4 regions of the Streptomyces sp. Root1310 genome follow, and region 2 is predicted to be linked to each of the others. Evidence: riboswitches for the same ligand, from Rfam matches in the RefSeq annotation. Region 2 holds a riboswitch; each other region holds the start of a gene.

Region 1 (2,192 bases), on a different contig from region 2:
ACAGGAAGTGACGAACGGGCAAAGAGAAACCCCGCTCCGGTGCGTACGGGGGAACACGCACCGGAGCGGGGAGCCCGTGGGGACGGGGGGAGACCCTCACGAGGTCTTCAGTGTGCCGACCTCGGATATGAGGGCGCTGTGGCTTCTCTGGGGGCCAGGTGTCACTTCGGATGCCGCGTCACACAGGCACGGTGTCACGGCAGGCGCGGTGTCACGGCAGGCCGCAGTGTCACTTCAGCCCGCGATGTCACTTCAGGTGGAGCTGCTGGCCCGGGTAGATCAGGTCGGCGTCGGTGACGATGTCCTTGTTCAGCTCGAACAGCTTCGCCCAGCCGCCCTTGACCTTGTGCTTCTCGGCGATGGAGCTGAGGGTGTCGCCCTTGACGACCTTGTACTCGCCGTCACCCTTCTTGACCTTCTTGCCGGTCGGGGTGGTGACCGTCTTGGAGGCGGCCGGGCGGTCGGTGGAGCGGGAGGAGCTCTGCTCGTCGGTCGAGCGGCTGCTGGTGCTGCCGCTGTTCGACGAACCGGAGGAGCCGGAGGAGCTGGACGAGCCGGAGCCCGAGGAGTCGGCGCTCGAGCCGTTGTAGGCGGCGCCGGACAGGCCGGTGCCGCAGACCGGCCAGGCACCCTTGCCCTGACCCGCGAGGACCTTCTCGCCGATCGCTATCTGCTGGGACTTGGAGGCCTGGTCGGCGGTGGAGGCGTAGGCGGTGCCGCCGTACGCGGCCCAGGTGGACGCCGAGAACTGGAGACCGCCGTAGTAACCGTTGCCGGTGTTGATGGACCAGTTGCCGCCGGCCTCGCACTGGGCGACCGCGTCCCACTCGGAGGCGGTGGCGGCGGAGGCGTTGCCGGCCGCCATCAGCGGGGCGGCGATGGCGACGCCGGTGACGCCGGCGAGCGTGGCGACGCGGGTGGCCTTGGACGGACGGCGGTGCTTGCCCTTACCGGAAAACAGCATGGTGGATCCCCTCACCGACGCCTGCGAGGTGAGCTGTCGGGTTCGGGCCGTGTGAGTTGCCCGGCCACTTCCTCGCCCTTCGGAGCGCTGCTCCGTGGGAGGTGTGGCTTCACCCCGAGCCGTTCCGGTCAACCGACCGGCGCGGCACTTACCTTGGGTCCCCCGCTCCTGCCTACGGCGCTTGCGCGACGACTGTTCCCGGTTCGCCGCTGGCAGGATTCGGCGTTGCGACGGCCGGGGCTCGGGTTGCCGAGCGGCCTCGACCGTAGACACGCGATCGGCGGAATTTCAAAGACGATCAGGGCTTCTGAGACTCATCCCACACTTTCACCAAACCGGACATTCGGCGCGAAGCGTGACGTGAACTCCCGCTGTTTTTCTTGGGCTTTGCGCCCTATTCCACCCCTGTGTCGAGGGTCTGACCGGCGGCGATGTTGCTCGGGTCGACGCCGATGAGGTCCTGGTTCTCGGCGTAGAGGGCGCGCCATCCGCCGTCGATACCAAGGGAGTCGGCGATGGACGCGAGGGAGTCGCCCTCCTGGACGACATAGGTGGCCGCGGCGTGCCGGCCGGCGGAGGCGGTGGTGGTGCCGTCCGCGCCGGTGTCGGTCGCGCTCTTGGTCGCGGCCTCGTCCGCGGTGGCGCCGCGGTGCTTGCCCGAGCCGAGGGAGCCCGTGTCGACGAGGCTCCAAGAACCTTCGTCCTGGACGTATTTGTCCGAGTCGTCCGCACCCGGGGTCGCCGTGGGCGAGCTGTCGCCCGTCGAGCCGTCGCTCCGGCCGCCGGAACCGCCGGACGTCCCGGAGTCCTCCGCTGCGGCGGAGGAAGAGGACGAAGGGGAGGAAGCGGACGCCGAAGGCGAACCGGAGGAATCAGCGGACGAGTCGGACGAGTCGGACGAGGAGTCCTCGTCGGACGACGAGCCCGAGGATCCGGACAACCCCCTGGACAGGTCGGACAATCCGGAGGACCCGGATGAGTCGGACGAGTCGTCCGCCACGCCGGTGTCCACGTTCAGCGCGCCGTTCTCCTGGGTGAGCCCGGAGGTCAGCCCGCAGGTGCCCCACGCGCCGATCCCCTCGGCCGCGAGCACCTTCTGCGCGACGGCGATCTGCTGGCTGCGACTGGCCAGGTCGGGGCTGGTCGCGTAGTCGAGGCCGCCGTTCGCCTCCCAGTCCTTCTGGGTGAGGTTCAGGCCGCCGTACTCGCCACCGCCCTCGTCGGCGCT
Region 2 (2,192 bases):
TCCTCGGTGAGGCGGCTGCCGCGCTCGTAGACACCCGCGACGATGTCGTCCCGAATGGCCGTGCACACCGAGTGCGCCGGAATACGCATGACGGACCTCCGCCTTAATCCCCGTGAAACGTCGACGATTGACGTGTGTTCCGTGACTCTATTGCAATGAGCGGGGATTTCCGATGGCGGGCCGGAATCCAGGGATATTTTTTGGACAGCAGTGCCTCGAAAACGGCGAAAGCCCCGGCCGGGAGGGCCGGGGCAAGACGATCTGTCGCCGTGGGTCGTCAGACGTTCACGCCGTGGTTGCGGAGGTAGGCGACCGGGTCGATGTCCGAGCCGTACTCCGCGGTGGTGCGGGCCTCGAAGTGCAGATGCGCGCCGGTGACGTTGCCGGTGGCGCCGGACAGGGCGATCCGCTGGCCCGGGGTGACCTGCTGGCCCACCGACACCTCGATGGACGACAGGTGACCGTACTGGGTGTACGTCCCGTCGTTCATCTTGATGACGATCTGGTTGCCGTACGCCCCGCCCCAGCCGGCCTCGACGACGGTGCCCATGCCGACCGCGTGCACGGTGGTGCCGCTCGCCGCGTGGAAGTCGATGCCGGTGTGGCTGCCGGAGGACCACAGGGAGCTGCTGGCCTGGTAGCTGGTCGACACGTAGGAGCCGGTGATCGGCGAGACGAAGGTGTTGAGGCGCTTGCGCTCGGCCTCGCGGGCCGCACGCACGCGTGCCTCGCGCTCCTCCACGGCCTTCTTGGCGGCGGCCTGCCGGGCGGCCTCCTCGAAGGCCGCGTGCTTCTGCACGGCGACCTGGTCGTCGACCTGCTCCGCGACGGCCTCGGAGGCGGTGACGACGGGGATCAGCCCGGTCTGCTCGGGGCTGGGCTCGGCGGCGAGGGCCGGGGAGGCGGCGACGGTGGCCATCACGCCGGTGGTGGTGAGCGCCGCGACGCCCGCCGCGCGAGCGGTGGTCCGCTGCATCCGGCCGGGACGACGATGCTTGCCGGGCGCGCAGGTGAACGCCATGAAGTCGGGTGTGTCCTTTCCTTCCCTCTCGCCTACCGGGTTAGCTGACGGGTTCGGAGCAGGAAGGTCTCCTACGGACCCCCTCGCGTTCACGCGCGGGCGTCCGATTCACCCCAGGGACTTCACAAGTGGGTCCCCGGCTCCCCTGGCTCGCGCCGTACGGGGACTCGGCGATGACTGTCCGGTGCCGCGGCTGCGGCGCACTGCCTGACGAACAGTCCGGATGAAGCTAAGCGGCGCGGGTTTCAATCCTCAAACGGATCCCGGTTTTTGTAGCGCATCCCACAGGGCAGACGGGCAACCTCCGCATCAATTCGGACATACGGAGGCCCTGGTGACGCTCGGTCGACCAGGGCCCCCACACGCGCGTGCCGCCGCCTACTCCGCGGACACGGCCTTTGCCTACTCCGCGGGCACGACCTTCACTTCGCCGATGCCGAGGGCCTCGACCGGCTCCTTGATCTGGGCCGCGTCACCGACGAGGACGGTCACCAGGCGGTCCACCGGGAAGGCGTTCACGGCCGCCGCGGTGGCCTCCACCGTGCCGGTCGCGGCGAGCTGCTGGTACAGCGTGGCCTGGAAGTCGTCGGGCAGGTGCTGCTCGACCTGGTCCGCCAGCGTTCCGGCGACGGCCGCCGCGGTCTCGAACTTCAGCGGCGCCACACCGACCAGGTTCTGCACGGCGACGTCACGCTCGGCGTCGGTCAGCCCCTCGGCGGCGAGGGTGCGCAGCACCTTCCACAGGTCGTCCAGAGCGGGACCGGTGTTCGGGGTGTCGACGGAGCCGCTGATGGCGAGCATCGCGGCGCCCGAGCCGTCCGGGGCGGACCGCAGGACCTGCCCGAACGCGCGGACACCGTAGGTGTAGCCCTTCTCCTCGCGCAGGACGCGGTCCAGGCGGGAGGTGAGGGTGCCACCGAGGCAGTACGTGCCGAGCACCTGAGCGGGCCACACACGGTCGTGCCGGTCGGCGCCGATCCGGCCGATCAGCAGCTGCGTCTGGACGGCGCCGGGACGGTCCACGATGACGACCCGGCCGGCGTCGTCGGCGGTCACCGGCGGCACGGGCCGCGGCTGGGCCGAGGAGCCCGTCCAGGCGCCCAGGGTGTCGCCGAGGAGCGCCTCCAGGTCGACACCGGTGAGGTCGCCGACGACCACGGCGGTGGCCGTG
Region 3 (2,192 bases), on a different contig from region 2:
ACGGCCCGCTCGGTGGTCGGCTCGCTGGCCACGGTCACCATGTCGGGGCCGGGCACGGTCGAACTCCAGCCCTGCGGGATCACCAAGGCGACGGGGCTGGCCCTGGCCGCCGAACGCCTGGGGCTGCGGCCCGAGGACACCGTCGCCTTCGGGGACATGCCCAACGACATCCCGATGTTCGACTGGGCGGCCCGGGGGGTCGCCATGGCCAACGCCCATCCCGAGCTCAAGGCGGTGGCCGACGAGGTGACGACATCGAACGAGGACGACGGCGTGGCCGTCGTCCTCGAACAAATGTTTCCGTAACCGGCTACCGGCTACCGGCTACCGGCTACCGGCTACGGGCTACGGGCGACCTCTACCGGCCACCGGTCGCCTGCCAACGCCTGTCGGCTGGCGACTACCGGCTGGCGGCTACTGGCTACCGGGCCGGCGGCCGCCGAGCCCCGGGCCCCGGCGGCCGCCAGCCGGTGACCGGCCGGCGGGACGGTCAGTACGCGCCGAACACGTTGTCGATCGAGCCGTAACGCGCGGCCGCGTAGTTGCAGGCGGCGGTGATGTTCGCGACCGGGTCGTACGAGTCCCACGACGTGCCGTTGACGTGGTAGGCGCGGAAGGTCGGGTCGATGACCTGCAGCAGCCCCTTGGACGGGATGCCCGCGGCCGCGTTGGAGTCCCAGAGGTTGATGGCGTAGGGGTTGCCGGAGGACTCGCGGATGACGTTGCGGTAGATGCCGTTGTACGTCCCCGGGATGCCGTGCTGCCCCATGACCTGGAGGGAGGCGCGGATCCAGCCGTCGAGGTTGTTGGCGTAGCCGAGGCTGGTGGCCGTGGAGACGGCCGGGGTCGCCGCGGAGGCGGTGGTCGCCCCGAGGACGGGGAGAGCGAGCACGGCCGCGCCGGTGGCGGCGACGGCGATCGTGCGGATGAAACGGTTGCGGCGCGGCTGAGCGGCAGCGGGCATGTCGAATTTCCTCTCCGGCGCCTGCGAGGTGAGCTGTCGGGTTCGGGCGGGAGCTGCCCGGTCGCGTCCTGACGGTCGCGGCTTTACCCCAAGCCGTACGGCCTGCCCGAAACGTCTTGTGTGTCCAAGACATCCGGAAATCCGTTTCGGCGACTTACCTGGTTCCCCCGCTCCTGCCGAGCGTTATCGATGGGTGTGCGGGCGGCGGCAGGATTCGGCGTTCCGCCCGACAGGCCGGGAACGTATGCGAGAGCACATGTCCGAAACAAGTACCGGATTCACAGATCACCCCTATTGACCTTGGTCTGTGGCCTATGGGGTGCTTGATCCTTTGTGGGTGCAAAGCTTCAACTTGCTTGAGGGGTGCGGAGAATCGGTGAAGGGGGGACCTGAGCCGGATCTTCGTGGGGAGTGAGCCAACTCACCAGCTTGCACAAGAGTGGCGAATCGGGCATTAGTCCCAACTCATCGTTAAAGCACCGGCGATGAGTGGTGGAGGGGGCGGAGGGGGATCGCCTCCCCTCGCGCCCGACGCGTCGCGGGGGAAGGGTGAGGAGAATGCGTGATCGTCGTCACGTGGGGAGAGGGGCGCGCGGGACCGTCGGCCCGACGGGAGACCCGGTCCGGGACATGAATCCCGGGTTCCCGGTAACTCTCTCCATGTCCGCTCATATGAGCTGATCAAAAACATATCGGGCGTGATCCGATACCGCCTGGCCTGCGGGGGCCTCCCGGGCGAGTCCATTCGAGCCCGCGGGACGTGGGGGCTATCGGTGATCGAAACGTGACCGGATACGCTGACTTGAGTGATGGCAGAGACCTATCGACAAACCGCGTAATCGCCAGTAGACACCAGCAGACAGGAGACCCCTCGTGACCGTCGTCGGGCCGTTCGGGCTGAGCGTGCGGGACCAGGCTCTGGAAGCCGATGTCCAGGCCGGATTGGCGGCTGTCGAGGAAGGCTTGCTCGAGGCCACCAAGAGCGCGGTCCCGTTCATCACGGAGGCCGCCCAGCACCTCGTACGCGCGGGCGGGAAGCGGTTCCGGCCGCTGCTCGTGGTGCTCGCGTCGCAGTTCGGGGACCCGTACGCGCCGGGTGTGGTGCCCTCGGCCGTCGTGGTGGAGCTGACCCACCTGGCCACGCTGTACCACGACGACGTGATGGACGAGGCGGCCGTGCGGCGCGGTGTGTCCAGCGCGAACAGCCGCTGGGGGAACTCCGTCGCCG
Region 4 (2,192 bases), on a different contig from region 2:
GGGTGGCTCGGGGTGGATCAGGATCTATCAGGGTGACCGGACGAACCGGCTCGGGGAAGCCGAGCGAAAGACTCAGGGTTCCTGGAGGGACGGCTCAGGGGCTCCGCAGGGACGGCTCAGGGGTTGAGGCCCTTGCCGCGCAGCCAGGCCGCCGGGTCGATGCCGTCGGCGCTGCCGCCGGGGTGGACCTCGAGGTGGAGGTGGGCCCCGGTGACGTTCCCGGTCGCGCCCACCCGGCCGATCACATCGCCGGTGGCGACCTTCTGGCCGACGCTGACGCTGATCGACGACTGGTGGCAGAACCACAGCTCGGTGCCGTCGTCCAGGGTCAGGATGGTGCGGTAGCCGTAGGAACCGGCCCAGCCGGCCTCGGTGATGGTGCCGCTGTGGACGGCCTTGATGAGCGTGCCCGTCGGCGCAGCGAAGTCGAGACCCGTGTGGTAGCCGGAGGACCAGAGCGAACCGGCCTGACCGAACGTCGAGGTGATGGTGTACGAGGAGGTCGGCAGCGTGTACTGCTTGGCCAGCTCGGCGAGGCGCGCGGCCTCGGCCTTGGCGGCGGCTTCCTCGGCGGCCTTCTTCTTCGCGGCGGCGGCCTTGGCCTCCGCCTCCTTCTCGGCCTTGGCGGCGGCGTCGGCCTCGGCCTTGGCCGCTGCGGCGAGGGCCTTGACCTCGACCTGGGACTGCTGCGACTCGGCCTGCGCCATGATCCGGCTGCGCAGTGCCTCGCCGGCGTCGGCGGCGCTCTCCTCGGTGTCCACGGCGGCCTCGGAGCCGAAGCTGGCGAGGGCCGGGGCGGCTTCCGGGGCGGGCTCGTCGTCGGTGATGAGCGAGCCCACGTTGGGCAGGTCCGGCATCGAGATGGAGACCGGGGCCTTGCCGGTGTTGGCGCTGGCCATCCCACCCGCGCTGACGGCGGCTATGACGCCGACGCCGAGAACGGTGGAGCTGCGGGCGAATCCGCCGCCGCGCTGCTTGGCGACGCGGTGCTTGCCGCGTACCGGGCGAGTGGACTCCGCGGTGGGGTTCCACTCCTCCCAAGGTCCCTCGTCGGTGCGGTAGTCGCCGTAGCCGAAGGTCTCGGTGGACCGCTGGCCGGGGACGTACGGGGCCTCGGGGGCAGGCGGGTTGGACGCCACGCGGGCGCACTCCTTTCCTTCCGTCGCCTACCGGGTTAGCTGACGGGTTCGGAGCGGGAAGGTCTCCTACGCGCGTATACCGGTCGTGGACTCTGCGAGTTCACGACGGCTTCCGCGTGATTCACCCCATGGTGGTGGTTCCCCGGTTCCCTTGCGGGATTCGGCACATGCCGCACGGAGCCGACTCTGGTGCCGGCTGGGACGACCGCGCTGCGTTATCGAACGTTAATAGACCCGGGGGTGGGTTTCCAAGCTGTTCCTCTTGATCAACAACATTTCCGGCCTGGACTTTTGGGCTACCAGCGGTGAAAAACGGGCGAGTTGGCCGCGCCTCGCCATGCCCCGGAAACGCTTCGTCAGTCACACGGGTTTTGATGGTGACCCAGTTGTTATGCGCAGGGCGGTCGACCGGTCACCAAGAGTGAGGAAGGGGTCAGAGCCGTCGGAGTCGTCGGAGCTGTCAGAGCTGCCGGACCAGTCGGACCAGTCGGAGGGGGCGAAGTAGTCGGAGTGGTCGACGAAACGCCGAAGGCCGGAACCCTTTCGGATTCCGGCCTTCGGTCAATCAGTAGCGGGGACAGGATTTGAACCTGCGACCTCTGGGTTATGAGCCCAGCGAGCTACCGAGCTGCTCCACCCCGCGGCGATGAATACAACTGTACGCCATCGGCGGGGCAGAAAGCACATCGGTTGATTCGCGGGGCCCCGGTGACCTCAGAGGAGGTGGCGGTTCGGCTCCTTCGCCCGCTCCTCGTACTCCGGGAACACGAGGACGTCGACGCCCCGGGCCGTCAGCAGGCCGGTTCCGTCCGCCTCCGTGACGAAGGTGTCCGGCTCGCGCCAGGCCGTGACCACCCTGCGCACCCCGGCGTCGAGGATGAGGCGGGCGCAGGGGGCCGGGCGGGAGGAGCGGCGCGCGCACGGTTCGAGACTGCTGTAGACGGTGGCGCCGGCCAGCCGGGGGTCGGCGGGGTCGAGCTTCGCGAGGGCGGCCTCCTCGGCATGCACGACCGGGTCGCCGGCCTCGCGGGAGTGACCGCGTGCCAGCTCCGT

The links. Region 2 has a riboswitch for cyclic di-AMP ahead of ASD48_RS33830 (M23 family metallopeptidase). Riboswitches for the same ligand answer to the same signal wherever they lie in the genome.
Region 1: another riboswitch for cyclic di-AMP. It lies ahead of ASD48_RS07455 (transglycosylase family protein); the one in region 2 lies ahead of ASD48_RS33830 (M23 family metallopeptidase).
Region 3: another riboswitch for cyclic di-AMP. It lies ahead of ASD48_RS18865 (transglycosylase SLT domain-containing protein); the one in region 2 lies ahead of ASD48_RS33830 (M23 family metallopeptidase).
Region 4: another riboswitch for cyclic di-AMP. It lies ahead of ASD48_RS38305 (M23 family metallopeptidase); the one in region 2 lies ahead of ASD48_RS33830 (M23 family metallopeptidase).

What each region holds. Positions count from the first base shown of each region.
Region 1 covers NZ_LMEQ01000001.1:1,731,526-1,733,717, forward strand. The annotation lists gene ASD48_RS07455 (transglycosylase family protein) at 248-964, opposite strand; cyclic di-AMP (ydaO/yuaA leader) riboswitch at 968-1,154, opposite strand; gene ASD48_RS07460 (transglycosylase family protein) at 1,359-2,192, opposite strand, start outside.
Region 2 covers NZ_LMEQ01000032.1:128,446-130,637, reverse strand. The annotation lists gene ASD48_RS33835 (GntR family transcriptional regulator) at 1-89, opposite strand, end outside; gene ASD48_RS33830 (M23 family metallopeptidase) at 278-1,021, opposite strand; cyclic di-AMP (ydaO/yuaA leader) riboswitch at 1,036-1,204, opposite strand; gene ASD48_RS33825 (pitrilysin family protein) at 1,424-2,192, opposite strand, start outside.
Region 3 covers NZ_LMEQ01000012.1:165,225-167,416, forward strand. The annotation lists gene ASD48_RS18860 (HAD family hydrolase) at 1-306, shown strand, start outside; gene ASD48_RS18865 (transglycosylase SLT domain-containing protein) at 491-964, opposite strand; cyclic di-AMP (ydaO/yuaA leader) riboswitch at 968-1,194, opposite strand; gene ASD48_RS18870 (polyprenyl synthetase family protein) at 1,838-2,192, shown strand, end outside.
Region 4 covers NZ_LMEQ01000033.1:459,569-461,760, reverse strand. The annotation lists gene ASD48_RS38305 (M23 family metallopeptidase) at 117-1,139, opposite strand; cyclic di-AMP (ydaO/yuaA leader) riboswitch at 1,147-1,315, opposite strand; tRNA gene ASD48_RS38300 (tRNA-Met) at 1,709-1,782, opposite strand; gene ASD48_RS38295 (dihydrofolate reductase family protein) at 1,854-2,192, opposite strand, start outside.